3 linked regions of the Phytohabitans rumicis genome follow. Each later gene encodes a partner of the first gene's protein in a complex. Links are inferred from orthologs where the notes say so. Each region holds a gene or a part of one and is shown on either strand. Other genes may lie near its edges.

Region 1 (4,419 bases):
AATGACCAATGCCAGGTCAGCAGCGCCGGGGCGGCGGGTCCGGTAACACCGAAGGTGGCGGCCGTCGTGAAGGTCGCGGTCGCGGCCGTGACGGGGGCAACGCGCCCGTAGAGAAGACCCCGCACCTCGAGCGGGTAGTCACCATCAACCGTGTCGCCAAGGTCGTCAAGGGCGGTCGCCGGTTCAGCTTCACCGCGCTGGTCGTGGTGGGCGACGGCGACGGCACCGTCGGCGTCGGCTACGGCAAGGCCAAGGAGGTGCCCGCGGCGATCGCCAAGGGCGTCGAGGAGGCCAAGAAGCACTTCTTCAAGGTGCCCCGGATCGCCGCGTCGATCCCGCACCCGGTGACCGGCGAAGACGCCGCCGGCGTCGTGCTGCTCAAGCCGGCCAGTGCCGGTACGGGCGTCATCGCGGGTGGCCCGGTGCGCGCGGTGCTGGAGTGCGCGGGCATCCACGACGTGCTCTCCAAGAGCCTCGGCTCGTCGAACCCGATCAACATCGTGCACGCCACCGTCGCGGCCCTGAAGAGCCTTGAGTCGCCCGAGGCGGTCGCGGCGCGCCGCGGCTTGCCGGTCGAGGACGTCGCTCCGGCCGCCATGCTGGCGAACCGGGCAGGGGTGGGTGCGTAGCATGGCACGCCTTAAGGTCACCCAGACCCGTTCCGACATCGGGGCCAAGCGCAACCAGCGGGATTCGCTGCGGTCGCTGGGGCTGAAGCGGATCAACGACGTGGTGGTCAAGGAGGACCGTCCCGAGATTCGGGGCATGATCTTCGCTGTGAACCACCTCGTGAAGGTCGAGGAGGTCGAGTAATGACGATCAAGGTCCACCACCTCCGGCCGGCTCCCGGTTCCAAGACCGCAAAGACCCGTGTGGGTCGCGGTGAGGGCTCCAAGGGCAAGACCGCCGGTCGCGGTACGAAGGGCTCGAAGGCCCGCAAGAACGTTCCGGCGTCGTTCGAGGGTGGGCAGATGCCCATCCACATGCGGCTGCCGAAGCTGAAGGGCTTCAAGAACAGGTTCAAGGTCGTGTTCCAGGTGGTCAACCTGGAGCGCCTGGCCGAGCTCTTCCCGAACGGTGGAGAGATCGGCCCGGCGGAGCTGGTCGAGGCCGGCGCGGTCCGCAAGGGCCAGCTGGTCAAGGTGCTCGGCACCGGCGACCTCGGCGGCGTACGGCTCCAGCTGTCGGCGCACGCGTTCAGCGCGTCGGCCAAGGAGAAGATCACTGCCGCCGGTGGCACGGTCACCGAGCTGTAGGACGATTCAGTGGCGCCCGCCAGTTGCCTAGCGACTGACGGGCGCCACGTCTACTATCTGGCGTTTCGCCCAGTTAACATAGGGAACGGTGTATGTCCCCGGGCGCATCTGCCCGAACTCACACCGTACTGTTAGAGTCCGTTGCCAGTATGGATGTCGGGTGACCGCCCGACGCCCGACCCGCCCGCCATCATCCGGCGGCCGCCTCGCGCAGGAGGAAGAAGTTGCTCTCCGCGTTTCTCAGTGCGTTCCGCACGCCTGACCTGCGCAAGAAGCTGCTGTTCACGATCTTCATCGTGGCGATATACCGGCTCGGCGCGACGCTGCCGAGCCCTGGTGTGTCGTATGGCAACGCCCAGCGGTGTATCGAGGCGATGGAGCAGGGTGCGCCCGGCGTCTTCACGCTGTTGAACCTATTCTCTGGCGGCGCGCTGCTGTCGCTGTCGGTCTTCGCGCTGGGCATCATGCCCTACATCACCGCGTCGATCATCCTGCAGCTGCTGACCGTGGTGATTCCGCGGTTGGAGCAGCTCCGCAAGGAGGGTCAGGCCGGCCAGGCGAAGATCACGCAGTACACCCGCTACTTGACGCTCGGTCTCGCGGTGCTCCAGGCGTCGGCGTTCGTGGCGCTGGCCCGCTCCGGGCAGCTCTTCAACAACCAGTGTGACCAGTGGCCCCTCATTCCCGAGGGCACCGGCATGCCGCTGTGGATCACGCTCGTCGCCCTCGTCGTCACGATGACCGCCGGTACCGGCGTGGTCATGTGGCTCGGCGAGCTGATCACCGACCGCGGCGTCGGCAACGGCATGTCCGTCCTGATCTTCACCTCGATCGCGGCCCGGCTCCCCTCCGAGGGCTGGACGATCAAGGAGAGCGAGGGCTGGGGCGCATTCTTCCTTGTGCTCGCGCTGGTCCTGGTGGTCATCACCGCGGTCGTCTTCATCGAGCAGGCGCAGCGCCGCATCCCGGTGCAGTACGCCAAGCGCATGATCGGTCGCCGGATGTACGGCGGCACCTCGACGTACATCCCGCTCAAGGTCAACCAGGCTGGCGTCATCCCGGTCATCTTCGCGTCGTCGCTGCTCTACCTGCCGCAGCTCGGCCTGCAGTTCACCGACTACCAGACCAACCCGAGCAAGTGGGAAGCCTGGGTCAACAACCACCTGGCCAACCCGGCCGACTGGGTCTACATCGTCGTCTACTTCTTCATGATCATCTTCTTCACGTACTTCTACGTGTCGATCACGTTCAACCCGACCGAGGTCGCGGAGAACATGAAGAAGTACGGCGGGTTCGTGCCAGGTATCCGCCCGGGCAAGCCCACCGCCGAGTACCTCGACTTCATCCTGAGCCGGATCACCCTTCCGGGTGCCCTCTACCTGGGCCTAATCTCGATCTTGCCGAACTTCTTCTTCATCTGGCTGAACAGCAGCCAGTATCAGAACTTCCCGTTCGGCGGCACGGCAGTGCTGATCATGGTCGGCGTCGGCCTGGAGACCGTGAAGCAGATCGAGAGCCAACTCATGCAGCGGAACTACGAAGGGTTCCTGCGGTAGATGCGCCTCGTACTGGTCGGTCCTCCAGGGGCGGGAAAGGGGACCCAGGCAGAGTTCATCGCCGCCCACCTGGCCGTGCCCAAGATCTCGACCGGGGACATCTTCCGCGCCAACGTGTCGCAAGGCACGCCGCTCGGCGTGGAGGCGCGGCGGTACATGGACGCCGGCCAGTTGGTGCCTGACGAGGTCACGATCAACATGGTGCGCGACCGGCTGGCGGAGACGGACGCGTCGGACGGCTTCCTGCTCGACGGCTTCCCGCGTACCACCCCGCAGGCGGTCGCGCTCGACAAGCTGCTCGCCGACCTCGGCACCGCGCTCGACCTGGTCATGGAGCTGGTGGTCGACGACGACGAGGTCATCCGGCGGCTGTCCGGCCGGCGCACCTGCCGGGGCTGCGGCAAGATCTGGCACGTCGAGTTCGACCCGACGTCCCGCGAGGGCATCTGCGACCGGTGCGGCGGCCAGCTCTTCCAGCGCGACGACGACCAGGCGGAGACGATCGCCAACCGCCTCGTGGAGTACGCCGAGAAGACCGCGCCGCTGGTCGACTACTACGGCGCGCAGGGCAAGCTGGTCGGCATCGACGCCACCGGCCCCGTCGAAGACGTGACCGTGCGCGCGATCGACGCCCTCCGCTCGTACGGCGGCTAGCCTCGAACTATGCGCCGCCACCAACTCGCTATCCAGCTCAAGACCCCCGCACAGATCGAGAAGATGCGTGCCGCGGGTCTCGTCGTGGCGTCCGCGCTGGCCAAGATGGGTGAAGCGGTGGCGCCGGGCGTGTCCACCGCCGACCTGGACGCGCTCGCCGAATCGGTGATCCGGGGTGCCGGCGCGGTGCCGTCGTTCAAGGGCTACCACGGCTTTCCGGCCTCGATCTGCTCCTCCGTCAACGAGCAGATCGTGCACGCCATCCCCTCGCCCCAGCAGATCCTGCGCGACGGCGACCTGATCTCCATCGACTGTGGCGCGGTGCTCGACGGCTGGCACGGCGACGCGGCGATCACCGTACCGGTCGGCGAGGTACGTCCCGAACTGTTGCACATGGCCGAAGTGGCGGAAGACGCGATGTGGGCGGGCATCGCCGCCGCCGCGCGCGGCGCCGCCTCCGGACGCGGCCGGCTCACCGACATCTCGTACGCCGTGGAGTCCGCCGTCCGGCGATCCGGCCGCCGGTACGGCATCGTCGACGGGTACGGCGGGCACGGCATCGGCACCGAGATGCACCAGGACCCGCACGTGCTCAACCACGGTCGCCCCGGCCGCGGTCCGCGCCTGGTGCCCGGGCTGGCCCTCGCCATCGAGCCCATGATCACGATCGGTTCGCCCAAGACCGAGGAGCTCGACGACGGCTGGACCGTGGTCACCCGCGACGGCTCGGTCGCCGCCCACGTGGAGCACTCGATGGCGCTCCTGGACGACGGCGTCTGGGTCCTCACCGCCCCCGACGGCGGCCGCGAACGCCTCGGCGAGCTGGTCACCGCCCGCGAGCCCGCCCGGGCGTAGCCGCGAGCGAGTTGATCAGGGAACGGCTCGGGCATGTTGTGGCGTGTCGAGAGAGGCATTCCCTGATCAACGTGATCAAGGTCGGCGCTGCCGTGGAA
Region 2 (4,960 bases), 1.7 Mb from region 1 along the record:
CGGGTCGGTCGGCGCGAGGCTGAGGTCGATCGAGCCGACCCACGCGTCGTGCGGGTCCGTGATCGCGTACACGACGCCGTCGCCGCGGGCCCACTTCGCCGCGGTGACCCGCAGCGCGAAGTCCTCGGCGTGGCGCCGCTCGTACGGGTTGGGCACGGTCGTCCAACGTACGGTCTCGGGGTCCCGGCAGGCGGCGACCATGGCGTCGATGTCGCGCTCGTCCGGCGCGCGCAGGATGCCGTCCAGGCGCGGCTGCGGCCCGCACCTCAGGCGCGGCTGCGGCGCTCCGAAGATCGCCGCCCGCTGCTCTTCCAGCTCCGGGACGTCCACCTCGGTCGGGTCGCCGGGCAGCAGCGAGCCGACCCACGCCTCCTGCCCGGCGTCGGCGAGCCGCAGGTAGCCCTCGATCCGGAACCCGGCCCGCCGGGCGACCAGGCGGGAGGCGTGGTTGCCGATCTCCGCCTGCCAGATCACGCGCTTCATGCCGAGCTCGTCGAACGCCCAGCGGGACACCGCCCGGGTGGCCCGCGTGGCGACGCCCCGGCCACGGGCCCACGGCGCCACCCAGTAACCCACCTCCGCCGAGCGGCGTACCCGGTCGATCGAGGGCAGGCCGCACGAGCCGAGCAGCTCGTCGGTCTGCGCGTCGGTCACCGCGAAATGGGCGGACGTGCCGTCCTGCCACCCCGCCGGGGCGACCGCGGTGACGTACTCGCGGGCGTGTTCGGGCAGGTAGGGCGACGGGACCCCGGTCCACCGCTGGATGGCCGGATCCTGGCAGGCCCGGTAGACCGTGTCGATGTCGTCGGCCCGCCAGTGCCGGAGGTGTAGGCCCTCTGCTTTCGGCTGCACATGGTCATTGTCTGGGAGGGTTCGCGCGTGGCGTAACCTAATTCGGTGCTCGGCCGTGCGTTATGTCCGCTTCAGCACGATCGGCCGGAGGCGTGGCTGACAGTTGCCCCGATGGTGCGCCTACGATGGTTCGGCAGACTGTTCCAAGGGGAGCGTTGATCCGTGTCGATTCTGGAAAAGATCCTTAGCGCCGGCGAGGGCCGCATGCTACGGCGGCTGAAGGCGGTCGCCAACGCAGTCAATTCGCTCGAGGATGAGTACACCGACCTGACCGACGCGGAGCTGCGGGAGCTGACCGATCAGTACCGGCAGCGGATCGCGGACGGCGAATCGCTCGACGACCTGTTGCCCGAGGCGTTCGCCACCGCCCGGGAGGCGGCTTCGCGGGTGCTGGGGCAGCGGCACTACGACGTACAGGTGATGGGCGGGGCGGCCCTGCACTTCGGCAACATCGCCGAGATGAAGACCGGTGAGGGCAAGACCCTGACCTGTGTCCTGCCGGCCTACCTCAACGCGCTGTCCGGCAAGGGCGTGCACGTCGTCACGGTCAACGACTACCTGGCCCAGCGCGACGCCGAGTGGATGGGGCGGGTGCACCGGTTCCTGGGCCTGTCCGTGGGCGTGATCATGCCCAACCGGCCCTCCGCCGAGCACCGCGCCGCGTACGAGTGCGACATCACGTACGGCACCAACAACGAGTTCGGCTTCGACTACCTGCGCGACAACATGGCGTGGTCGAAGGACGAGCTGGTGCAGCGCGGCCACAACTTCGCGATCGTCGACGAGGTCGACTCCATCCTGATCGACGAGGCCCGTACCCCGCTGATCATCTCCGGCCCCGCGGAGCAGTCCGCCCGCTGGTACAGCGAGTTCTCCGCGGTGGTGGCCCGACTGCAGCCGGGCAAGGACGGCGAGGGCGACTACGAGGTCGACTACGCCAAGCGCACGGTCGCGATCACCGAGCGCGGCGTGGCCAAGGTCGAAGACCGGCTGGGCATCGACAACCTGTACGAGTCGGTCAACACCCCGCTCGTCGGCTACCTCAACAACGCGATCAAGGCCAAGGAGCTCTACAAGCGGGACAAGGACTACATCGTCAACGACGGCGAGGTCCTGATCGTCGACGAGTTCACCGGCCGCATCCTGCACGGCCGCCGCTACAACGAGGGCATGCACCAGGCCATCGAGGCCAAGGAGCACGTCGAGATCAAGCAGGAAAACCAGACCCTCGCCACGATCACGTTGCAGAACTACTTCCGGCTGTACGAGAAGCTGTCCGGCATGACCGGTACGGCGCAAACCGAGGCCGCCGAGTTCAACAAGGTCTACACCGTCGGCGTGGTCAGCATCCCCACGCACCGGCCGATGGTCCGCCTCGACCGGCCCGACGTCATCTACAAGACGGAAAAGGCCAAGTTCCACGCCGTCGTCGAGGACATCGCCGAGCGGCACGCCCTCGGCCAGCCGATCCTCGTCGGCACCGTCTCGGTGGAAAACTCGGAGATCCTCTCCCAGCTCCTGCGCCGGCGGGGCATCCCGCACGCCGTACTGAACGCGAAGTTCCACGCCAAGGAAGCCGAGATCATCGCGCAGGCCGGGCGCAAGGGCGGCGTCACGGTGGCCACCAACATGGCCGGCCGTGGTACGGACATCCTGCTCGGCGGCAACCCCGAGTACCTGGCCGCCAACGAGTTGCACCAGCGCGGCCTCGACCCGGTCGAGCACGAGGACGACTACCAGAAGGCACTCGAAGAGATCATGCCGCGGTGGAAGCTGGCATGCGACGCCGAGGCCGAAGAGGTCGCCGAGGCCGGTGGGCTGTACGTCCTCGGCACCGAGCGGCACGACTCCCGCCGGATCGACAACCAGCTCCGCGGCCGCTCCGGCCGGCAGGGCGACCCGGGCGAGTCCCGCTTCTACCTGTCCCTTCAGGACGATCTGATGAAGCGGTTCCGGGCCGGGGCGGTCGAGGCCGTCATGGAGCGCTTCAACATCCCCGAAGACGTGCCCATCGAGTCCAAGATGGTCACCCGGCAGATCAAGAGCGCGCAGGGCCAGATCGAGGGCCAGAACGCCGAGATCCGCAAGAACGTCCTCAAGTACGACGAGGTGCTCAACAAGCAGCGCATGGTGGTCTACGCCGAGCGCAAGCGCGTGCTCGACGGCGAGGACCTCAGCGACCAGGTCAACCACATGATCAACGACGTCATCGAGGCGTACGTCAGTGGCGCGACCGCCGAGGGATACGCCGAAGACTGGGACATGGACCAGCTGTGGTCCAGCCTCAAGCAGCTCTACCCCGTCGGCGTGACCGTCGAAGACCTCGAGGACGAGGCCGGCGGCGAGCGCAACAACCTCGACGCCGACTTCCTCATGGCGAGGCTCAAGGACGACGCGATCGAGGCGTACGGCCGGCGCGAGGAGGAGCTCGGTACCGACGCCGTGCGCCAACTGGAGCGCATGGTCCTGCTACAGGTGATCGACCGCAAGTGGCGCGAGCACCTGTACGAGATGGACTACCTCCAGGAGGGCGTCGGCCTGCGCGCGTACGCCCAGCGCGACCCGCTGGTCGAGTACCAGCGCGAGGGCTTCGCCATGTTCGCCACCATGATGGACGGCATCAAGGAGGAGACGGTCGGGTTCCTCTTCAACCTGGAAGTCCAGGTGGAAGAGGCGGCCACGGCTCCGCCCCCGGCGAGCGGCCCCGCGCCGATGCCGATGCCCGACGACGCCACCATCGAGATCAAGGCCAAGGGCCTCGGTCGCCAGCGCCCCCAGCAGCCGCTGCAGTACTCCGCGCCCACCATCGACGGTGCCGCCGGCGACGGCGCGGTGTTCATGGAGCAAGAGCAGGACACCGCTCCGGCGCTGGGGCTAGGCGGTCCCGCGCCAGCCCGGTCGCGACGGCCGTCCCCGTCGCCCAGCCAGGCTTCGAGCGGCTCCGGCCCGTCGCGCAACGCCCCGTGCCCGTGCGGTTCCGGCAAGAAGTACAAGCGCTGCCACGGCGCCCCCGGCGCCGGCGCCTAACCCTCCGCCTCCGTCCACCCGCCAGCCAGGCCCCGAGGGGCGTCGCCTCACCCCGCGTGAGTCCCCGCCTCGCGCGGCCTGGCCCGGCTGCGCCTCGCCTCGTGCGGCCTCCCCTCGCCCTGTGCGGCCTGGCCTGGCCTCGCCTCGTCGATCAAGGGCATATGGTCGTGCTTTGATCTCTGATCCACGACCGTTTGCCCTTGATCCGCGTGGAAGTCCTTGATCGACGGCGGCGGTGTGGGGTGCGCCTGGGATCCCACTCCGGGTGGGCCGGTGTGAGTTCGCAGGTACGGCGTCATCGTGAAGGATTTGGGTCGCTGGGACGACACGGATCCTTCACGTTCCCTGCGGACGCGTCCTTGATCGGCGGACCCGGGCAGGGTGTTGCGCTCCGCGTCGAGCCGGACGTGAGGCGGGTGGATCTAGATTCGTTGCCGTACCGGGATCGCGTCGGTCATGTCGGATACATCCGGCGCGGAATTCCGCCCCTGCTCGCCCTGCTCGCGTCGGTGGACCAACAGGGCGCCTGCTGGTACGAAGTGCCCGGCCCGGGGCCCACGCCGCCGTCGATCAAGGACTTCTGCGTCGATCAAGGGCATACGGTCGTGGATCAGAGATCAAACCACGACCGTATGCCCTTGATCGACGGGGTGGGGTGGGTCAGGCGGGGCGGGCAGGCGGGGTGGGGTGGGACGACAGGGCAGGCGACGTCGGGGGTGGGTGGGTGGAGGCCAGGGCGCTCGCCGCTTGGCTTTCGCAGGTGAGCGCCCTGGGGTCTGGGGTTACACCAGACGGATGGCGGTGCAGAGCCAGGCGCCGCGGCGCCGTTCGAGGCGGTAGGCCAACGCCCAGGTGCGCTCGGCGAGGGCCAGCGCGGCTGCGACCTCGGCGACGCCGGGGCGGGGCTCGCACACGCGTATCTGCTTGAGCTGCACGAACGCGCTTGGCCGGCGGATCGATCTGGCCTGCTGCCGGGCGCGGCGCAGCGTGTCGGCACGGTCCAGGCAGGCGGACACCTGCTCCACGACCATCTCGGTGTCGACCTGGCCGGCGAGGGGCGTACGTGGCTGACCGGACGGTA
Region 3 (4,246 bases), 3.1 Mb from region 1 along the record:
GCTCGCCGAGGCATATGTGGACGATGCCTTCGGCGCCGTCCACCGCAAGCACGCCAGCGTGTACGACGTACCCGCGCGGCTGCCGCACTTCGCCGGCGGCCTGGTGCTGCGCGAGGTCGAAGTCCTGGCCAAGCTGACCGGCCAGCCCGAGCGGCAGTACATCGTGGTGCTCGGCGGGTCGAAGGTCTCCGACAAGCTCGCGGTGATCGAGGCGCTGCTGCCCAAGGTGGACAAGCTGCTCGTCGGCGGCGGCATGTGCTTCACGTTCCTCAAGGCCCAGGGCCACGAGGTGGGTAAGTCGCTGCTCGAGGCCGAGATGGTCGACACCTGCCGCGACCTGCTGTCCCGGGCCGCCGGGCGGATCGTGCTGCCGGTCGACGTGGCGGCGGCGACGTCGTTCGCGGCCGACGCTTCGTGGGACGTGGTGCCCGCGGACGCGATCCCCGCCGACCGGCTGGGGCTCGACATCGGCCCGGAGAGCGTCGCACTGTTCGCCGAGGCCCTCGGGCCCGCGAAGACGGTGTTCTGGAACGGCCCGATGGGCGTGTTCGAGCTGGCGCCGTTCGCGTCCGGCACCCGGGGTGTGGCCGAGGCGATCACCAAGGTCGACGGCTTCACCGTGGTGGGCGGCGGCGACTCGGCCGCGGCCGTACGCGCGCTCGGCCTCGACGAGTCGGCCTTCGGCCACATCTCGACCGGTGGGGGAGCCTCGCTGGAGTACCTGGAGGGCAAGACTCTCCCCGGCATCGCGGCGTTGGAGCACTGATGGCAGCGGTGGCTCGCCGGCCCCTCATGGCCGGCAACTGGAAGATGAACCTCAACCACCTGGAGGCCAACCTCCTGGTGCAGAAGATCGCGGCGAGCCTCAACGAGCAGCAGCTCACCGACGTCGAGGTGGTCGTGCTGCCGTCGTTCACCAACCTGCGCACCGTGCAGACGTTGGTCGACGGCGACAAGTTGCTGATCGGGTACGGGGCGCAGGACCTGTCCCCGCACGCCAAGGGCGCGTACACCGGGGAGATCTCCGGGCTGATGCTCGCCAAGCTGGGCTGCCAGTACGTCGTGGTCGGCCACTCCGAGCGCCGGCAGTACCACCACGAGGACGACGCGCTGGTCAACAGCAAGGTGAAGGCGGCGCTGACGTACGAGCTGGCGCCGATCCTGTGCATCGGCGAGGGCCTGGAGGTCCGTGAGGCCGGCGAGCACGTCCCGCACGTCATCGCACAGCTCGACGCCGCCCTCGACGGGTTGACGGCGGCGCAGGTGGAGCGGGTCGTCGTCGCGTACGAGCCGGTGTGGGCGATCGGCACCGGCAAGACCGCGACGCCGGAGGACGCGCAGGAGGTGTGCGGCGCGATCCGGGCCCGGCTGGGTGAGGCGTTCGGCGCCACCACGGCCGAGCGCACCCGTATCCTGTACGGCGGCTCGGTCAAGGCGACGAGCGTCGCGAGCCTCATGGCCCAGCAAGACGTGGACGGGGCCCTGGTCGGCGGTGCCAGCATCGACGCCGAGGAATGGGTCCAGATCTGCCGCTTCCCGGACCACATAGCCCGCTAGTCCTTCCTTAGCTCGTCGATCAAGGGCGAACGGTCGTGGATTGATCTCCAATCCACGACCGTTCGCCCTTGATCGACGTAGAAGTCCATGATCGACGCCAGGGGCGGGAGGCGGGCGTGCCTGTCCGGAGCGGGGCGGCTATCCTTGGTTCGCCCGCTCATCGAGAGGATTAACCGTCGCCATGCCGATCGCGTTCGCATACACGTTGATCGGGTTGCTGGTTGTCACCAGCTTCCTGCTGATGCTCCTGATCCTCCTGCACCGGGGCAAGGGTGGTGGCCTGTCCAGCATGTTCGGCGGTGGCGTCAGCACCAGCCTCGCTGGCTCGTCGGTCGCGGAGAAGAACCTCGACCGGTACACCATTCTCGTGGGCATTGTCTGGTTTGCCTGCATTGTCGGCCTGGGCCTTTGGCTCAAACTCGCGATGAACTCTTAGGGCCTTTCGCACCGTATCTAGTCATAGACTCTGCGCGGTCCACGTTCAGGTTCCCCATCGCGACGTCGAACCCTCACTCGACGACAGGAGCTAAGAGCCGTGCCACATGGCAGTGCTATCCGCGGCACCCGCGTCGGCTCCGGTCCCATGCGGCCGGTCGAGCGGTGCGACCCCGCCCCACGCCGCCCCGTGACGTACTGGTGCGCCAAGGGCCACACCGTCGAGGTCTCGCTCGCGGCAGACGTGCCGCCGCCGGCGACCTGGGACTGTCCCCGCTGCGGCCAGCCCGCCGGCCTTGATGAGCACAACCCGCCCGGCCCGTCGCGCGCCGAGCCGTACAAGTCCCACTTGGCGTACGTGAAGGAGCGGCGCAGCGAAGCCGACGGCGAAGCCCTGCTCGCCGAGGCGCTGGCCGCCCTCCGCCGCCGCCGGGGCGAGCTCTAACCCACCCGGCCTAGCGTGTTGATCAGGGACTAGCTCCCTCGACGCGCCGCAACACGCCAGAGCCACTCCCTGATCAACAGGGTCAGGCGGGGCGGGCGCAGCGGGGCTAGCGGAGGCTGCGGAGCTTCGGGGCTACCTCGGAGGCGGCGGCGCGGTCCAGGAGCCATTGGGTGCGCTCCACGCCGGACACGCCCGCCGCGGGGACCTGTACGGGGCCTGCGCCGGCCATGGCCATGCCCACCGCGCCGGCCTTGTCGGGGCCGGCGGCGACCAGCCAGACCTCCTCGGCCGTGTTGATGGTGGGGATGGTCAGCGTGATCCGGATAGGCGGCGGCTTGGGGCTGCCGCGTACGGCGCTGACCGGCCGGGTCTCGTACGCCACCGGGTGCTCGGGGAAGACCGACGCCACGTGCCCGTCCTCGCCGACGCCCAGCATCAGTACGTCGAAGTGGGGCAGCGCCGCCGTGCCGGGGCGGGCCGAGGCGGCGAGTTCCCGGGCGTACCGGGCGGCCGCCGCCTCGGGGTCGGATCCGTCCGGGCCGTCCGAGGCCGGCATGGCGTGGATCCGCGCCGGGTCGAGCGGCAGTGCGTCGAGCAGGGCCTCGCGGGCCTGGGTCTCGTTGCGGTCCGGGTCGCCGGCGGGCAGGAAGCGTTCGTCGCCCCACCAGACGTCGACCCGGGACCAGTCCACCGCGTCCCGGGCGGGCAGGTCGCGTACGGCCCGGTAGACCGCGGCCGCCACCCGCCCGCCGGTCAGCACCACGCCGGCGAAGCCGCGTGCGGCCTGAGCGTCGATGAGCTTGACGATGAGCCGCGCGGCGACCGCCTGGGCGAGTACGGACGCGTCCGAGTGGACGACAACGTTCGTCTCAGGCATCGACGGCCACTGCCGGCGTCGAGGGTGAGGCGTAGGAGGCCACCGGGTCCTTCCAGATGTGCACCCGCTTCGGCGGCCGGCTGTCCAGGCCGGACACGCCCGCGAACGCGCCCAGCGCGTCGCCGTAGATGTTGTCGGAGTCGAGCCGGCGCAGCTCCTCGGCCAGTTCCTCGCCGGTGGGGCGGCGTACGAGCGGGAGGCTGCGGTCGGCGTGGCCGGTACGGCTGAACGTGGCCATGCTGTCCTCGCGGGTCAGCGTGATCACCTCGCCGCCGGCGCACTCCAGGGTGACCGAGCGCATCCGCGGGAAGTCCGAGGTCGCCTCCAGCCGCGGGCGGATGCCGAGCCGGGCGGTGAGCCACCCGCTCATCAGGGCCGCCGTCGGGTCGGACGCGGGTGCCACGATCGTGCCGCCGACGACCTGGGTCTCCAGCGTGTCGAAGGCGCCCGCCACGAGCGTGCGCCACGGGGTGATCCGGGTCCAGGCGAGGTCGGTGTCGCCGGGTGCGTAGTCGGTGGCCCGCTGCCGCAGCGTCGCGATCCGGTCGCTGGTCTGCGCGCTGTCGGTGATCCGCCGGTCGGCAACCACGCCGAGGTAGTCGTTGGCGATCAGCTCCGGCGGCTCGCCGTGCCACCAGGTCACCACCGGTACGTCGGGCACCAGCAGCGGCATGACCACCGACTCGGCGTGCAGCGCGAGCCGGCCGTACATCCGCATGACCACGGCCTCGCACGGGCCGAGCCGGCCACCGACGACGATCTCGGCGTCGAGCCGGTTGTTGGGGCGCTCGAAGTCGGAGCGCACCACCATCAGCAGCCGGCACGGGTGGGCGGCCGACGCTATGGTGGCCGCCGCCTCCGCCTCGCGTACCCGCTTCTCGTCGACCACGACGATGAGCGAGAGCGCCATGCCGCTGGCGACGCCGCCCGCG

What was found. Proteins that work in one complex are often made in the same cells at the same time.
Region 2: the proteins of secY (region 1) and secA are in contact, whole or in part, in a crystal structure (PDB 3DIN), measured with the Thermotoga maritima proteins. The link is inferred for Phytohabitans rumicis from one-to-one orthologs. Residues at the interface, in WP_004081795.1 of Thermotoga maritima: Glu108, Gly109, Glu110, Glu111, Ala236, Glu237, Arg238, Arg239, Ile240, Thr241, Ile242, Gln243, Tyr244, Ala245, Arg246, Arg247, Val248, Thr249, Gly250, Arg251, Arg252, Val253, Tyr254, Gly256, Ala257, Ser258, Thr259, Tyr260, Leu261, Pro262; in WP_004082002.1 of Thermotoga maritima: Glu261, Ala262, Arg263, Lys300, Ala301, Arg302, Thr303, Ile304, Ile305, Leu323, Tyr324, Asp325, Pro326, Val329, Ser330, Tyr333, Ile336, Lys340, Phe345, Val349, Glu363, Phe364, Tyr374, Ser375, Gly376, Gly377, Glu393, Ile395, Thr482, Ser483.
Region 3: secY (region 1) and secG share a complex: the UniProt entries of both Escherichia coli proteins name them as parts of the sec protein translocase complex. The link is inferred for Phytohabitans rumicis from one-to-one orthologs.

Annotation. Positions count from the first base shown.
Region 1 is NZ_BLPG01000001.1:3,675,730-3,680,148, reverse strand. Bases 756-3,646 are described here. They hold secY (preprotein translocase subunit SecY), read left to right. Parts: upstream 756-1,480; coding sequence 1,481-2,812; downstream 2,813-3,646. Other genes in these bases: map (type I methionyl aminopeptidase), read left to right, coding at 3,476-3,646; Prum_RS16160 (adenylate kinase), read left to right, coding at 2,813-3,466; rplO (50S ribosomal protein L15), read left to right, coding at 813-1,256; rpmD (50S ribosomal protein L30), read left to right, coding at 756-813. In the rest of the region: rpsE (30S ribosomal protein S5), read left to right, coding at 9-629; more of rpmD, read left to right, coding at 631-755; more of map, read left to right, coding at 3,647-4,321. UniProt on the Escherichia coli protein: The central subunit of the protein translocation channel SecYEG. Consists of two halves formed by TMs 1-5 and 6-10.
Region 2 is NZ_BLPG01000001.1:5,373,705-5,378,664, forward strand. What follows is about bases 648-4,079. They hold secA (preprotein translocase subunit SecA), read left to right. Parts: upstream 648-1,014; coding sequence 1,015-3,879; downstream 3,880-4,079. Other genes in these bases: Prum_RS24305 (GNAT family N-acetyltransferase), read right to left, coding at 648-852. In the rest of the region: more of Prum_RS24305, read right to left, coding at 1-647; Prum_RS51825 (Rv3235 family protein), read right to left, coding at 4,662-4,904. UniProt on the Escherichia coli protein: Required for protein export, interacts with the SecYEG preprotein conducting channel.
Region 3 is NZ_BLPG01000001.1:6,762,982-6,767,227, forward strand. What follows is about bases 648-3,365. They hold secG (preprotein translocase subunit SecG), read left to right. Parts: upstream 648-1,738; coding sequence 1,739-1,993; downstream 1,994-3,365. Other genes in these bases: tpiA (triose-phosphate isomerase), read left to right, coding at 766-1,557; Prum_RS30790 (RNA polymerase-binding protein RbpA), read left to right, coding at 2,093-2,437; pgl (6-phosphogluconolactonase), read right to left, coding at 2,544-3,314; Prum_RS30800 (glucose-6-phosphate dehydrogenase assembly protein OpcA), read right to left, coding at 3,307-3,365. Outside these bases: more of Prum_RS30800, read right to left, coding at 3,366-4,246. UniProt on the Escherichia coli protein: Subunit of the protein translocation channel SecYEG. Overexpression of some hybrid proteins has been thought to jam the protein secretion apparatus resulting in cell death; while this may be true it also results in FtsH-mediated degradation of SecY.